2 regions of the Prevotella sp. LMAG:51 genome follow, and region 1 is predicted to be linked to the other one. Evidence: riboswitches for the same ligand, from Rfam matches in the RefSeq annotation. Region 1 holds a riboswitch; the other holds the start of a gene.
What was found. A riboswitch is a leader RNA that binds a small molecule or an ion and turns the genes downstream of it on or off. The one in region 1 is predicted to bind S-adenosylmethionine.

Region 2: linked by a shared signal. The riboswitch ahead of CCC32_RS08515 (hypothetical protein) and the one ahead of CCC32_RS11905 (NADAR family protein) in region 1 are both predicted to bind S-adenosylmethionine.

The regions. Positions count from the first base shown of each region.
Region 1 covers NZ_NALQ01000029.1:111,836-119,127, forward strand. Annotated here, with positions in the region: gene CCC32_RS11890 (hypothetical protein) at 1-1,096, opposite strand, end outside; gene CCC32_RS11895 (S-adenosylmethionine synthetase N-terminal domain-containing protein) at 1,914-2,702, opposite strand; gene CCC32_RS11900 (hypothetical protein) at 2,714-3,769, opposite strand; gene CCC32_RS11905 (NADAR family protein) at 3,782-4,549, opposite strand; SAM-I-IV-variant riboswitch at 4,542-4,665, opposite strand; gene CCC32_RS11910 (transposase) at 4,783-5,295, opposite strand; gene CCC32_RS11915 (DUF4372 domain-containing protein) at 5,464-5,622, opposite strand; gene CCC32_RS11920 (hypothetical protein) at 5,761-6,690, opposite strand; gene CCC32_RS11925 (hypothetical protein) at 6,703-7,292, opposite strand, start outside.
Region 2 covers NZ_NALQ01000022.1:220,461-227,856, reverse strand. Annotated here, with positions in the region: gene CCC32_RS08535 (nitroreductase family protein) at 1-370, shown strand, start outside; gene CCC32_RS08530 (MmcQ/YjbR family DNA-binding protein) at 367-747, shown strand; gene CCC32_RS08525 (TIGR04076 family protein) at 982-1,329, shown strand; gene CCC32_RS08520 (hypothetical protein) at 1,484-2,350, shown strand; SAM-I-IV-variant riboswitch at 2,507-2,618, shown strand; gene CCC32_RS08515 (hypothetical protein) at 2,617-2,826, shown strand; gene CCC32_RS08510 (NADAR family protein) at 2,823-3,554, shown strand; gene CCC32_RS08505 (HNH endonuclease signature motif containing protein) at 3,574-4,161, shown strand; gene CCC32_RS08500 (N-formylglutamate amidohydrolase) at 4,270-4,983, shown strand; gene CCC32_RS08495 (hypothetical protein) at 4,989-6,071, shown strand; gene CCC32_RS08490 (helix-turn-helix transcriptional regulator) at 6,689-6,895, shown strand; gene CCC32_RS08485 (coiled-coil domain-containing protein) at 6,949-7,396, shown strand, end outside.

The sequences.
Region 1 (7,292 bases):
GGATGCCGTTTGCTGTAATACTTCCAATCCAACTTAGCTCGAGGTAGTCTTCATTACAGAATTGGTATTTGATAGTCTTGTTACCTAATTCCAAGGATAACCAATCCTCTCTCTCCGTTCTATAAACCAATGGATATTTGTGTCTGTAGATGCCGGAGAATTCATCCCAAGGTAATCTGCGGTAATCATTAATCATCTGTTGGTCAAGGTCAATGTCTTCCTCATCATCAGACCTTCCATTTTTGTTCCATTCTGATATTAAATGTGTGTTCTCTTGGTGGTTTGTTTGCCCTAAATCAGATTGAGACAAAAGTGTAAGAATCCTATCCTTAATCTCTTTTCTTTTAACCTTATCCAAAGACTTATACTCACAGTTAATCCTAAGATAGTTAAGATAACCTTCATTTGAGACTTGAATGTCATCCAATGAGTAGATACTGTTAGTCAAGCCATAATCAGATTTGATTTCATCAGAGTGGATATAAGTTCCATTGAAGTACTGACAGCAACTAAGTCCACACTTGTCTTCAATCTTTTCTTGGGTATTCTCTTCTATCATCTTGTACAGATTGGATGCACAGTAACGGAAGTAGTACTTGTCTTGGATGAGACTGTTAAAGACGTAGATTAGTCTGAATCGAGAGTCAAGTTGCCCATCTCCATTCTTGTCCTTCTGTAGATGTGACAGAGAAGTGTACCAAAGAGTTGGTTTCAGTCTGAGTCTGTCAACGAACTCTTGTGGAGTGTACTTAGTGTTGTCTATGTCCACACCAATGAAGTATGAGCCTTGGAAGAACTGACCGCACTTGCCTTCCATCGTGAAGTAGCCATCCTTGCGAAGATAGGTAGTCTGTGGAGGTGGTGTGGTGAAATTGCCAAAGAGAGGGCAGAATGTGTGTCCTTCAAGAGACAAATCCAAGAGTGAAGAAGGAGTTACTGTCTGTACTTTGAAACAGAGTTTGGCCTTCAGTCCACATTCCTTTCTCGCCTTTCTGCCTTCTTCTCCACTAATGATGGCGGCAGAGGTTTGCTGTTTGCTGACATAAATATCCTTGGATACGGATACCATAAATTGAGACTCGCTACTAACCATCATATACCTAACTCCCTTCCTAAGATATGGTTTAGAGTGGTTAAATTTGTGATGAGTCCTTTCCTTGAAAGTCCAACATCTTGAAATAAAATTTTCTTCATCTTAAATAAAATGAATTAGGGTCTCCGACCATTTGATTTTGTTTGTTTCAATACGTCAAAGAACCCTTTGATTATTATATCAAGAAGATTGGGAGTTTCTTAAATCAACACTAATAATGTATGGAAGATGGTACCAGAAAGTAATCTATAACAATAACTAAAGTTTACGAACTCAAGCAAATTTCAATAAAAATCGCTAAAAAATAGGATATTGTGCTGGAGTACTGACACGACAATGGATTATTTTGATTACCTTTGCACTTGATATAAACGTCCCCTATGAACGTCCCCTAAAGGGTCTTGAATGATGGTCAACAGATTGATTATCTGAGATGAATGATAATAGAGTGGGAGTAATCGGAATACCGATAAACAGCCACTCAAATAAAGATGAGTTAATTTAAACTCAATAAGTTAGGGGATTCGTTGACGTAATAGCTTGATTGTCAACAAATCCCCTTTCTTGTACATTTTATCCAAAACCGTCCCCGATTTCGTCCCTGCTTATCCCCGATAGGATAGCTATCCGATAGAGTTGAAATCCAATAGCTTGGCAATCTGTTCGGGGGTTGCCTTTACATATTTGTAGAACGTGCGTTCATTGGTATGACCTGTCAGCTGCATAATGGTATACATTTCACAAATGCCTTCCAAATGAATTTCTTTCCGTTGAGGGATGGAGTTATGTCTATATCAAATTTGTACATGTCACTTGCTTATTAGAACAATCCCCACTCGGCAAATTTCTCGAATCCGCCAATTCTCGTGATGTAGTTACGAGCGATTTCCACTATTTCACGATAAGGTTTACCATCTATCTCTGTGTCACCGATGGCACAGAATAACTCCACAGGCTTGCCTGTTTTTTGAGCTTTCAAGAAAGCGTAGATATTGACGGAAACATCTGCCTTGGAAAGGTCCTTTCCCATTAGACCGCCACCCGAAACTGATTGCGCCATATCACTGCCCAACTTTCTGTTTGTTGCACCCGAATCGACATCTGTTCCGCCACTCCAATCTCCAAGAGGATTAATGACTGCGGTAGGATAGAGCTTCTTTAAATCCTCAGTCTTGGCGTTGCTTTGACAGATAATCAACTTACCATTGCCTAATACATACTTACCATCTGAAGGATAACGCTCATAGATGTCATGGGCTATTTTGCTGAGGGTACGCTCCTCCTCTGTGAGTGGAACGCCTCGGAAAATACCATTGTCGCCACAGCGGATTTCTCCGTCTTGGTTGCTTGCAAGTATTGGGTCTTGAGCTACCATTACGAGAGATACTTTTAAGTCTCTACGCTTAGTAATACGGCTAACAATAGCTTCAGCCTCAGCGTCTGAAATGTTCACACTACTCTCAATAATGAGATTTGCAACACCATGTCCGAGCAATACTTCAACTGCTATTTTCGGATTCTCTTCTTTCTTGTACGCAAGGTCAACCAATGCCCCTGCAATTCTGTCTGCAACCTTGTCCGGATGCGAAGGATTTACTTTTTCAATCATTGTTCTTACTCTTAAATGTTATTCTTTTTGTTCATGTAACTTTCTATCGTATCGTAACTAATACCTTCTGAAAGGTATTTGTTGATTAACTCATACTTTTTAGTACTTACCCTAAACTCCAACTCTCTTATTTGCTTATTCAGCAGCGTTAACGTGTGCTGATAAGCGATGTTATCCATGCCACCGCTTTTCAGTTCTGCCTTCAATGCTCGCTTACGCATCTTGATAGCGTTGATTTGAGCCTCACACTCCTCTCTGAAGGATTGAAAAGTTGAAAAAGCCTCACTAATCTCAGCATCCTTGTACTTCATATAAGTATCTTTATACATAGAGTACCATTTATCGGATTCTTTGGTTAGTCGCTCTACTTTCTTTTTCAATTCGTTTATCTCAGACAGCATAAAGCGTTCCTTAATTTCAGATGAATAGTCCCAACTTTCATCATCCTCAGCGTGCAGGATGTCAAGTACCTGTTCAAGTGTGTAGGCTTGATAGATGTGCTTTGCCTCGTCATAACGTGTATTGATAGCAGTGAATGGTCGCCAATGGCTTATAAATGAAGAAACTTGTACCGGTTCTGTCCTGCCATCCTCGTAAACCTCGGCACAGTGGTTCGCACCGCTTAACGGACTGCCTGCCAAGTGAAATACAAGGCTTCTTCGGTTCTCTTTATCTACTCGTAAAGCCATAGAACATTCATTCCACCATTCCAAGTATATGCCCAATGTTGGAGCATTGAATCCCGAAGTACCTGTGTAGGCGAGCCCGTTTTGTACAGCTACAGGAGCAAGAAACATTCTACTGTCACGCATGATGCGCTCTTGATGCGCCAAAAGGTAGAAAGCGTTATCCGTGAAGAGCTTCTTCTGTCGTTCAAATTCTTCTGATGTTCGTGGTTGTGGCTTACAAGGCTTGTTGCCTAAACTCAAATATGTACCTGTTGCATCCAATTTCATCTTATCGGGTACAAAGTCGCCTTGATGTGATTCTTTTGGGATACACTCAAGTACAGCACCATTCATTAATGTGATGCTGTTCTTTGGTTGTTCTGTGTTACTATGTGTCATGTTCTAATCTATTTAATGTATGAATGAAATACGTTTGCCTAAAATGTGAATATCTTTCGCCTCCAAGAGGTTGTAGTCTATTGGTGGTTCTACGCCTTGTATAAGACAATCACGGCAAATCATGAGAATCTTGCCTAAGTTGTTTTGACCGACAAACGTTCCAATGCCATTGACTTTGCAAGTCTCACTGTTTACCAAACGCTTCAAAGCAGCCTTGGATATGTTTGGATAGTCAGCCTTAGCCTGTTTGATGGTTTCCTTTTTAACCTCTGCTCTTCTTGCAGCCAACTCAAAGTTGGTGCATCCCCAAACTTCCTTTGTGTCGCAATGTTGTATGGTTGTGTCCTCGATAATGATAGCGTCATTTGGTAGTTGCAAGAGCATCTTGGCAAAATCCGCATTATCCTTGCACTTCTGCCATACTACGTAAAGCATCCACTGTATGCGAAATGTCGAGAAGTCACTACGGATGAATCTCTTGTATTTGTTCTTGACAAAGCGTTTGGCTGCAAAGCCGCTTGTCTGTCGGTGCATTTCCTCCTGTATAGCCCGATGTTCGTCAGATGAGTCCGAAAACTCGCCACACAAATAAAGCGTCTCACTATCATGCCAAGTCGCACCACCGAATGAAAACGGATAGCCACCTGCCATATTACTGAGACGCACGTTAATGCCATTCACCATGTCAGAAGTCTTGGAGAACGACAAACAGTTAAAGTGTGAAGCGTTGATGTACTCCACACGACCTAAGATGATTTCTAATGTTTTTGATGTTGCCATAAAATTTTAATTTAAAGATGAATAATCAAGCCTTAAACTCACATCTATTTTACCACCGTGGCAATGGCTAATCTGCTCGGTTGGTTCTGTATTTAAACAGTCTCTTGATGCTTGTCAATAAATAAAAGAACAACTCCCCATTTTGGAAAGTGAGTGCAAAATTACAGTCTTATTTTGAAAAAGACGAAAAAACTATGCTAAGAATAGTTAACGATGAATAGTTTTGAATTTTGCTAAATAGTATTTGTGCTTATCAAATGATTTAGATATTGGGTCTTGTTATAAACCATCCTGATAGGTTCTGGATAGAGTTTCTTCGACTTATGGGTAGTCAGTTTTATGATGAAATCGCCACAGATTCCTGTACTTGGATAAAAGTCTAGACTATGGTTAACGACCTCGTATCTCATATTGTCTTTGGGACGACTTATCCAATATGCACCGGCTTTGTGAAAGCGAAACAAAGCTATGAAATCAACGTATGCTTTGTCCATCATATAGAACGCAAATGGTTCAGGCACAATCTCATCCAATTCATTGCTGTCATGCCATTTTCCATCTGTAATATGGATATTTGCCGGAATGCTTCCACGAAGATCCAGCAGTGTGTGCTTTTTGACTGCGCCTTTGCTATACTTGCCCAATGCCCATGCAGCCAGAACAATGCTTGTTGAGATAGTTGTGGAGTCAAGCGCATAGAGGACATTGTCTATCGTTATCTCAGCAACCTTTGTGTTTGAATACATTGGTCGGACAATACCGATTAGATACATGCCAAGTCCTTCGTAGATGCGATAGTCCCTTTTCTCATTAGCACGACATAAATTGGATTGATTAACGGACTTGCGAATTCCAAGATGGTATATGCTACTTCCATGAGCCTCTAGGCACAGACAAATATCACGGATGGATACTCAACCAGTAATCTGACCAAATAGCAGATGGAGCAACTGGTTATAGCAGGATAAATCTTTTGCATGCCAGTCACCTTTATACTTCTTCACCAACTTGTCAAATTGGTAGCGAGGTATGAAGTCGATGACTTGAGCAAAGATATATTTGCCGATGTTCATAGTCTTGCAGTTTTGGCTGCAAAATTACTCAATCAATTTCAAATCAAAAAAAACAAAGAACGCTTGTAAATGATTAAATATCAAATATATAACTATAGTTAAGCGATTAATATCGCATCACTAGTAAATCATAATTAATTACTTTAAATTTGTTCTTTTTATATTGTCTATAATTTCTTTCAATGTAATAGCTTCTATACCTTCAGCCTCTTTGGATAATTCTTGTTGTGTAACGGCAAGAGTATGTGCTCGACAGAGAAAGCCATCTACTTGAGCATTGCCTTGTTTGTGGCAATGTACACATTTGTAGGATATGGATGTTGTTCCGCTCAACGGACTACCTGCAAAGCTGTATATGAAAGCCTTGTGACCACATACACAAGGATGTGTCAGCCACTTGTCTTCATTTGTCCAAAGCCTCAGCATCGTGCCAATATAGATTGGCAGCTGTACCATATATACTTTAAGTGGTATTGCAGCCATCGCCCAATCTTTATGAGTAAGGATTTCTTCTCTGTGCTTATATAGCAATTCTATGTTGTCTCGATAAGGAGACCATATCTTTTCAATTTTCCTTTCCTCCTCTCTTTGCTTGGCTAATGATGCAACTGTATCATACACATTCTTGAGGCTTAGATGCTCAAAGTCACGTGCAACCTTGCTGTATCGGCAACAATGTTCGTCTAAGCTACGTGTTCTGTCTGCATAGTCGCTGAGAAAAGAAAACTCTTTGACTTCGCCCGACATAGTTACAGTGATGAAACCTTTTGAACAAGATGATGATACAGCAATTATATAATATGTTACACCTTCATTCTTGAGAGTAGCCATTTGGGGCATATGCTTCCACCATTCCAACAATCCTCCTAACGTATAGATACAATCTCCGTTTAGATAAACAGGAGCTAAGAACATACGGCTATTGTCAAAGATGGTATCTTGATGCTCGTAAAAGAAATTAGCATGTTCACAAAAATATCTTATCGTATTGTTGTTTCTATGCTTTTGGCCTCCAAAGAGTTTAAGTACTTTTCCGTTTACCAATGTTATAGAATCAAATGTTTTCATACTTCTATACTTTTAGTTTGACATTGATGTTTTATCTGTTGGAAACGAAAGCCGTCTCCCCAAGATGTATATGTTTGAACGATTAAGAAGAGCATAGTCTATTGGTGGTTCTACGCCTTGTATAAGACAGTCACGGCAAATCATTAGTATCTTTCCTAAGTTGTTTTGTCCTGTGAATATCCCGATATTGTTAATCTTACCTGTTTCCTGTGCAACAAGTTCAATCAACGCCTTCTTTGAAATCTTTGGATTAGACACTTTAGCTTGCTCTACGACTTTGTTAGCTACTAAGTCACGATAAATAGTCAACTCATGGTTGCTACATCCCCATACCTCTTTACTTTCACAACGTTGTTTAGTTGTGTTTTCTATGATAACGGCATCTTGGGAGATTTGTGACAATAAACGAGCAAACTCAGCATTGCCTTTGCACTTCTGCCAAACCACAAACAGCATCCAATGTAGACGGAAATCGGCAAAATCTTGGCGGATAAAGTTCTTATACTTGGTCTTTACAAAAAGTTTGGATGCGAATCCACTTGTCTGATTGCGCATTTGTTCTTGAATTGTTTGATGTAGTGAGGAATTTTCAGAAAATTCGC
Region 2 (7,396 bases), on a different contig from region 1:
AGGACTCTCGTACCGCAAGGTTCCAGAGGCTTACAATGTCGGCAAAGACGAAAAGCTCGTCTGCATGATTGCCCTTGGCTATGGAGAGACACAGGGTGTCCCTCACAAAATCAAAACCGTCGAGCAAGTCAGCAATGCCAGTGACATCACTCCATCATGGTTCAGGAAGGGTGTCGAAGCTGCCTTGCTTGCACCAACTGCTGTGAACCAGCAGAAATTCTCATTTGAGTATGTCGGCATGAACAACAACCGCCATCAGGTAAGAGCCAAGAAGGGCATCTCCATGATTGGCTATACACAGATGGACTTGGGCATTGCGAAGTACCACTTTGAGTTAGGTGCCGGAAAGGATAATTTTGATTGGGTATGAACATTGAGCAGGTCAGAGAGTACACGTTATCACTTCCAGGAGTGACCGAAGACCAGGCGTTTGGTGAAGACATCCTTAACTTCCGCTTGGAAGGAAAGATATTCGTCTGCCTTTGGTTAGGCGGTGGCAGATATGATATGAAGGACGGAGTTTCAAGAATTGCTTTGAAACTGTCACCAGACAGGAATATCGAGCTTAGAGAACGATTCTCAGCCGTGACACCAGCCTATCATTGGAACAAGACGCACTGGAGCGATGTATATTACGAAGAAATGGACGAAGCAATAGTAAGGGGGGTGATTAAAGAGTCACACCAACTCATTGCATCGAAACTTCCAAAGGCAATTCGCTTAAAGTATTTGTCTGAATGTGATTGATTTAGATGTGGAAAATGAAAATTAAGAAACGTAAAATCAAGTACGCAACCATCTTCTTTCTCTGCTGGTTGGCCCTCCTGGTATTCCTCGTAGATGGAGTTTTGAAATTCCATACATTGGTTGACTATTTCGGCTCCTACGCATTGGTGGAGGTGTCACTGCTGTTATTGGTCATTCTGCCTACATGGGCTGTTTACAAATTCACTAAAGAAAAATAAAAAGAAACATATATCTATGAAGAAAGTAAAGATTACCATCCTCAAAACGATGCTGTATGAGGGCTTGGCTAAAGAATATGGTATCTGTGGGCTAAAAGCCTGTTCCATGATGAAAGTAAGCGATGTATTTTACGCTGACTACGCTAAGCCGAAAGGCTTTTGTGACGAGGCGTGGAAAGCCCTCTACCAGTATGTGTTTGCCCTGGCACACGGTGCAGACAAAGGACTTTTCTATTATGGTGACTGGATCAAGGAACCTGGGGTGACCATCGTCAGTTGCAATGATGGTCTCCGACCAGTTATTATGAAGTTGGAGGCAACGGATGAGGACGCAAAGATAGAATATACTACTGTGGAAAGATGATAGGTATTGCTTTCCAAGCAAAGCGAACAAACATATTTACGCCAAAAATTGGATAAGGCAATTTGAGATATAAAACGACATAATTATGCTCTCTTACAATAAATAAAACAATTTTTACATATTATTATTGACTATAATGAGAAAAAATAAATACATGAAAAAAATCTGTTGCATATTTTTCTTTTCCCTTTTAACTTTTCCTGCAATTGGTCAGCAAAGAAATAGTAAGGGCCAAAAGATAATAAGCAAGATTGAAGCATATTCACAAAGGGGAGACAAACCTTATATTATCATTGACTTTAAATATAATTCAAACCTTGAGTTACAAGAAGTCGTTCAACAAGCACCTGCAAGCAAACAGACTTTATATTGGAAGAAACAAGGGAATGCCTTAACACAAAAGGTAGTATGGGACTATCAAACTATATACAAGCCCTCCAAGTACACCTACGCCCTCACTCCTGATGGATATATCCATACCAAAACCATAGATGATTTAGGCATAGATGGAAGTGTTCTAAGACACTTATATGAATACCACTATGATGCAAAAGGCACTAAGTTGTCCATGATTTATGAACGAACTTTTTTCAAGGAGCGGAATGGAAAATTTGTAGAGTTATCCGACCGTGATAAGACTTATTATGGTTGGGACTCCAATGATAATATGTTCAAATCAGATTTAGATTCATACCAATGGAAAAGAGGTCAAAAAGAAAGCAATTTGCCGATAGAATGGAATGCGTTTAAGTATTACGATGAACTTTTGAACGACACAAACCTTAATTTGGCCCTTATTGATGAAAGTTTAAGAGACATCAATGACTTCGTATTGTTGACGGAATGGGTCAGTTGTCACTCAAAACATTTAGTAGAAAAGAGATATTATACATTTAGTTATATTTATGACAACAAACGTGGTAACTCAGATAAAGACGAAAACAAAGGGAATATTATACGGATAGATGTTTACCAACATGGACACTTAGATAAGTTCTTCAAATTATACTATATGATGTAGCCATTATGTTCATAAATAACCAATTTGAGATATAGGGCTGTATCTAAAAACTTTTGCCGAATAAACAATTGTTAACGCCGATTATTTTGATATCTCAAATATTTTATATACATTTGCAACGCTTTTCGGGAGATTAGCATTAGTTCTTTGAGAATTTGACAGCATCAAGAGACAGCCTTTGAGCTGCCCCAACCGAGCAACATATTCGCCACGGTGGGAAAATGATGTGAATTAACATGGTTATTTATAGTTAATTAAAATAGAATATGAACATTCAAAATTACATTTCGGCTTTTAGTGGCGTAGAGACTTACAATGTTTCTATGCTGGATTTCATGTGGAAAAAACTCATGGCTTGCAAGGAGGCTTTTGAATATGGCCGTGAACCAAGCATCGACTATGCCTTGCTGAACAGTAAGCACATCAACGTCTTAGGTAAGGAACTTTCTTTTAACCAATACATTATAGCAGCATGAATAATATTGTATTAGGTCGTGAGGAGAAGTACGGAATCTCTCCACAAATTTGGACGTATGATATCCTGCGAACCATTGTAAATGGCATTCATCTTAATTTCTGCAACACTGCAGAGGGATTCCCTTTCGACTTCAACGGGCATACCTTTATCGAAAGCATACGTCTTTTTATGTGTGGCGAATGGTCAAACAACACTGAAGATCACCTTCGCATTCAAAACTCCATTCTGCAAGAGCGAAGCAGTTGGGCTTGTTATAGGTTCGTCACCGCATTGAATTGCAGAAAAATACGGAACGACTTCCCAGCTTTCCAGCTTCAGTGGATGTTGTTTGTGACGTGGCAGAAATGCATGTGTAACGCCGACTTCCGCCGTATGCTGTGCAGCGTTCCACAATGTGTTACACTGGTCCGGGACAAGACAGGAGACGATTACCAAAATGCCACTTTTTGGGGGTGTCTAAATGTAGAGCGATGTAACCGAGAAAAGAAACTTCGGGAAGACTTTATCCGCCGTCGTGAAGGGCAAGACCCGAAAGAATGGAGGCAAAAACTGAAGCGTGAACGTGAGCTGCTGAAAAATGTCGGCGAGTGGAGGGGGCAGAACAATATGGGTAAGATTCTTATGATTTGCCGTGATTGCCTTATAGGGGGTAACAAACCTCCTATCGACTACGACCTGCTGAATCGGTCGAATATCTACCTGCTTGGTGAACGATTAACTTTTTAAATATATTCAAACAGCAAATATGACAAACGATTATTGGATTTTCTACAAAAGGAAGAATTGCTATGATTTAGTCATTGACATCTATGACTGCGACTATATGGAACGTCCACGCGAAGAGCGATTCAGCGAGTTAAAGTGCCTCTTGAAAAACGACATCATGGACATCAGGCGAGTTCATATTCAAGGAGACGACAATGGAACCTATCTTGAGATAAAGAAATCATTATGCGGCATAGAACGCATTGTGCAAATTCATCATTTGATAGAAAAGACCTATGTGTGGTTGACTCCTTGGCACGAGAAGAACCCCGTATTTGATAACGGCATTTTGGCGTTAGACGAGACACTTGACAACAGTCATATACCTCACTACAAAGTAATTAGTCCCAAGAAACGTAACAATCAACAGAACGGGCACGAGGAAGGAGAGCTCTATGTAAAGGCTGACGGTGAGGTGTACACCATTGTCTACGACACCGAGCGTCGAGTATGCGAATTGGTGTGGGAAGCTTTTCAGGGCGAAATCCCACAGGGCCACCGAGTGTGCCATATCGACGGCGACAAGCAAAACAACAGGTTTGACAATCTGAAATTAGTCGAAGAATAACAATAAGAGTCCTCCCCTTACAGCAAAGGGGGAACAGGCTGACGCTCTTGCAATGATAGCACAGCCATCAGCATAAAAAAGGATTCAAACAATAAAAACGCAAACGACATGCAATACGAACGAATTGTACTTAACGAGCCCCACGCCTCTGTCGAGGGGCTTTACGACGAACGACTGAGTTTCTGGAATATTGACGACCGTTTTATCAATGACATTGTGCTGAAGTGGACTGACTGGCACACCGATTATCTCTTTCATGGTTTTAGGGACGAGAATGTCAGAACCGTCAGGTTTCCGTATTCCAGGTTCATCGTGGATGCCGAGCGACTATGGAATGACCCATTGGAGCAGAGTGGTCAAGGCTTCGTATATAAATGTTTTGGCGGTTACACCCGCCTTGTTCCCGAAGAAGCCGAAGCCCAGCTTCTTGACTTATGGCATTGGCACCAGCAACGCCTAAGTGGGCATCTCTGCGAGGGAGCCTTATTATTGGATTGCCATTCATTTCCCCACGAAATGAGCGATGTGGATATATGCATCGGTTTTAACGAAGACTGGTCTAAGGCCGACAAGACTACGATAGAATTGGCTGTCAACCTATTCGAGGACAGTGGCTATCGAGTAGGCATCAATGAGCCGTATAGCAACTCTGAGACGCCAGTGAGCCCGTTCCTGTATCAGTCGATGATGCTGGAGGTCAACAAGAAGGCTTATATGAAAGCAGGCACCCTACAGCTGAGTCGTGACAAAAGACATAAAAGGAGTGTGAATGAACTGATGGAGAAACTTTTAAGTCTGCTGTTGAAGCAGAGAAATATATAATAGTTATGAGTATAGTAGCAGAACCTTTCAAAGAAGTTAAGGGACTATTCCCTGAGGGCAAAATCATCCTTACCGACGGTCGCGTGCTCGACTGTTATCCGCTTGCGGAACAGAAACCTGAGAAGATAGAATCCGACTCTCTTGAGTTGGACCGAACAGGGCAGTATCTCATCATTGGCAGACATAAGCCTACCCCTGTGCCTAACCCGTCGGCGACTGTCGTGGAGCAAAGGCAACTCTTCATTAGCAATGCCTTCTATCTGTTGGCACACAAAGAGCGCATCCTGAGCGACAGCCGCATGTTCCTTTGTCCCGTGGCCATTCAGAACGGCATTGCCTATACGGGCACATCGGGATTCCGCAAACCCACTTTAGGCGTATATCTTGAATGGTGGGGACTGGTAAAAGAAGCCATGCGCACAGACAAGAAAGGTTGTCGAAGCCTTGTCTATCAATTGGCAGGCAGTCCGCTGAGCGGGCGCAACTGTTGCAGTGCCGTGCGTGAGGACGGAAAGACTGAAACCGTAAGTCTGTCGTCGTTCGGCCGCCATTGGGGCCCGTTTATGCAACTCAACCAACGTTATACCGAGGCCAAACAACTCTATCAAGCCTACACACTTCAGAATGTGCTCGACATCTTGCATCAAGAAGACGACAACAGCAAGGCTGACTTTTCGGTCATGATTGACGTGCAGTTCATGAAACGCGAGATTGAACGCCTCAACAAACGTATAGAGGCGATAAAAGAAGAATGCAACAGGTGGCACGACAAGTACGAAGACGCACTGACAAGGTACAACGCGGAGGAAATGCGCCAAGTGTATGCCGACTGCGAGGCCTTCGAGGCCCAAGTCACCAAGGAGATTGACGCACTGAAAGCAGAGAAGAAAGACCTGAAGGCAAGTTTGAAGCGGGGACGCATAGACAACGTATCATACCAACGTCGGCTGACACCGTTGAAAAAGCATATCAACGACTTGTTTTTCAAAATCAGTTGTTACCATCATGAGAAGGTAAAACTGACGTTCCCTGACGAAGAGGACATCAACTTCAATTTGATTACGAAATATTTCAGTAAAAAAGAATAAGGGAATAATATGTCGCAAGAACAAGCTATGGCAAATGTGCCACAACAGGAACGCTGTAATATTGCTCGCATTGGATTTTTCGGTAAGGGAAGGATGTATGAAGCATATATCAGGACTGATGACGAATGCCAAGTTCCCCATTTCCATATAAGGAACATTTATACAGAGACTGACACCCCGATTCTGTTAAAGTCGAACCATTATTGTCTCCATTCTCATAAGGACTGTAAGGTTTTATCTGATACGGAGCTACAGCAGTTGGCATGTTTTATGGCAGAACCATGCAGAAGTCCTCGTTTCGAAAACAATTACCAATATGCTACTGAGTTATGGAACCTGAACAATGAAAAAAGCTGTTTGGCAAATGGAGATATACCCGACTACGCTTATACAACTATATTCGATAAGTATATTCGATAAGCAAGTGAAATGACAAATCCCAAAACAGATTTGCATAGTAATGTTTACGTGATTATTGATCTTGTTTGAAAGTGATTAATTAAAACACATCTCGTTTTAAAGATAAATATAAAAATTTATTATTTTCCAGCCCAATATTTTGTTTATTCAAATAAATGTTGTATCTTTGCACAAAAAGCAATTAAATTTACTTAAGAATGAAAGAAGTTAATCGAATAAAAGTAGTATTGGCAGAGAAAAAACGTACTTCAAAATGGTTGGCAGAACAAATTGGCAAAAATCCTGCAACAGTGTCCAAATGGTGTACTAACACTATTCAACCTAGTATGGATACATTGTTGGATATTGCCAATGCTTTAGAAATGAATATTCAAGATCTTCTATTACCTACTAATCAAAAATAATATTAAATTATAATATGAAATGTCCGAAGTGCGGATTCGACAGAATCCTTCCAATGTACAAAGTTTGTCCGAAGTGCAAACAACCATTGAATGTTTCCACCGCAGAAACATCAAAAAGTAATGAACCACAGCAGACTCCAGACACCAAGTTGTTTACGGGTATTTTCTGGTCTTATCCTAAAGCGATGAAAGACCCGGAAAAGTTTAAAGAATACGCCAAAAAGAATCCGAATGATAGTGCTCGTTTGATTAACAAGTGGAGAGAGCAAGGGAACGATGTCAGTATATTAGCCGATGCTCATCCTATGAATACTTCATCGCACGTTGCTATTCCAACTTCTTCACACCAACAAGAAAAGCCTTCACAAGCAACAACGCCTTCTGCAACCTCGTCTCAAGCATCTGTTTCGACAAAAGGAAAAGCAGATGTGAATGTTTTGTCAGTTGGTAAGGATCATAAGAAACACTATGTTTCATGGACTATTGCTCCCGGTCAGATTG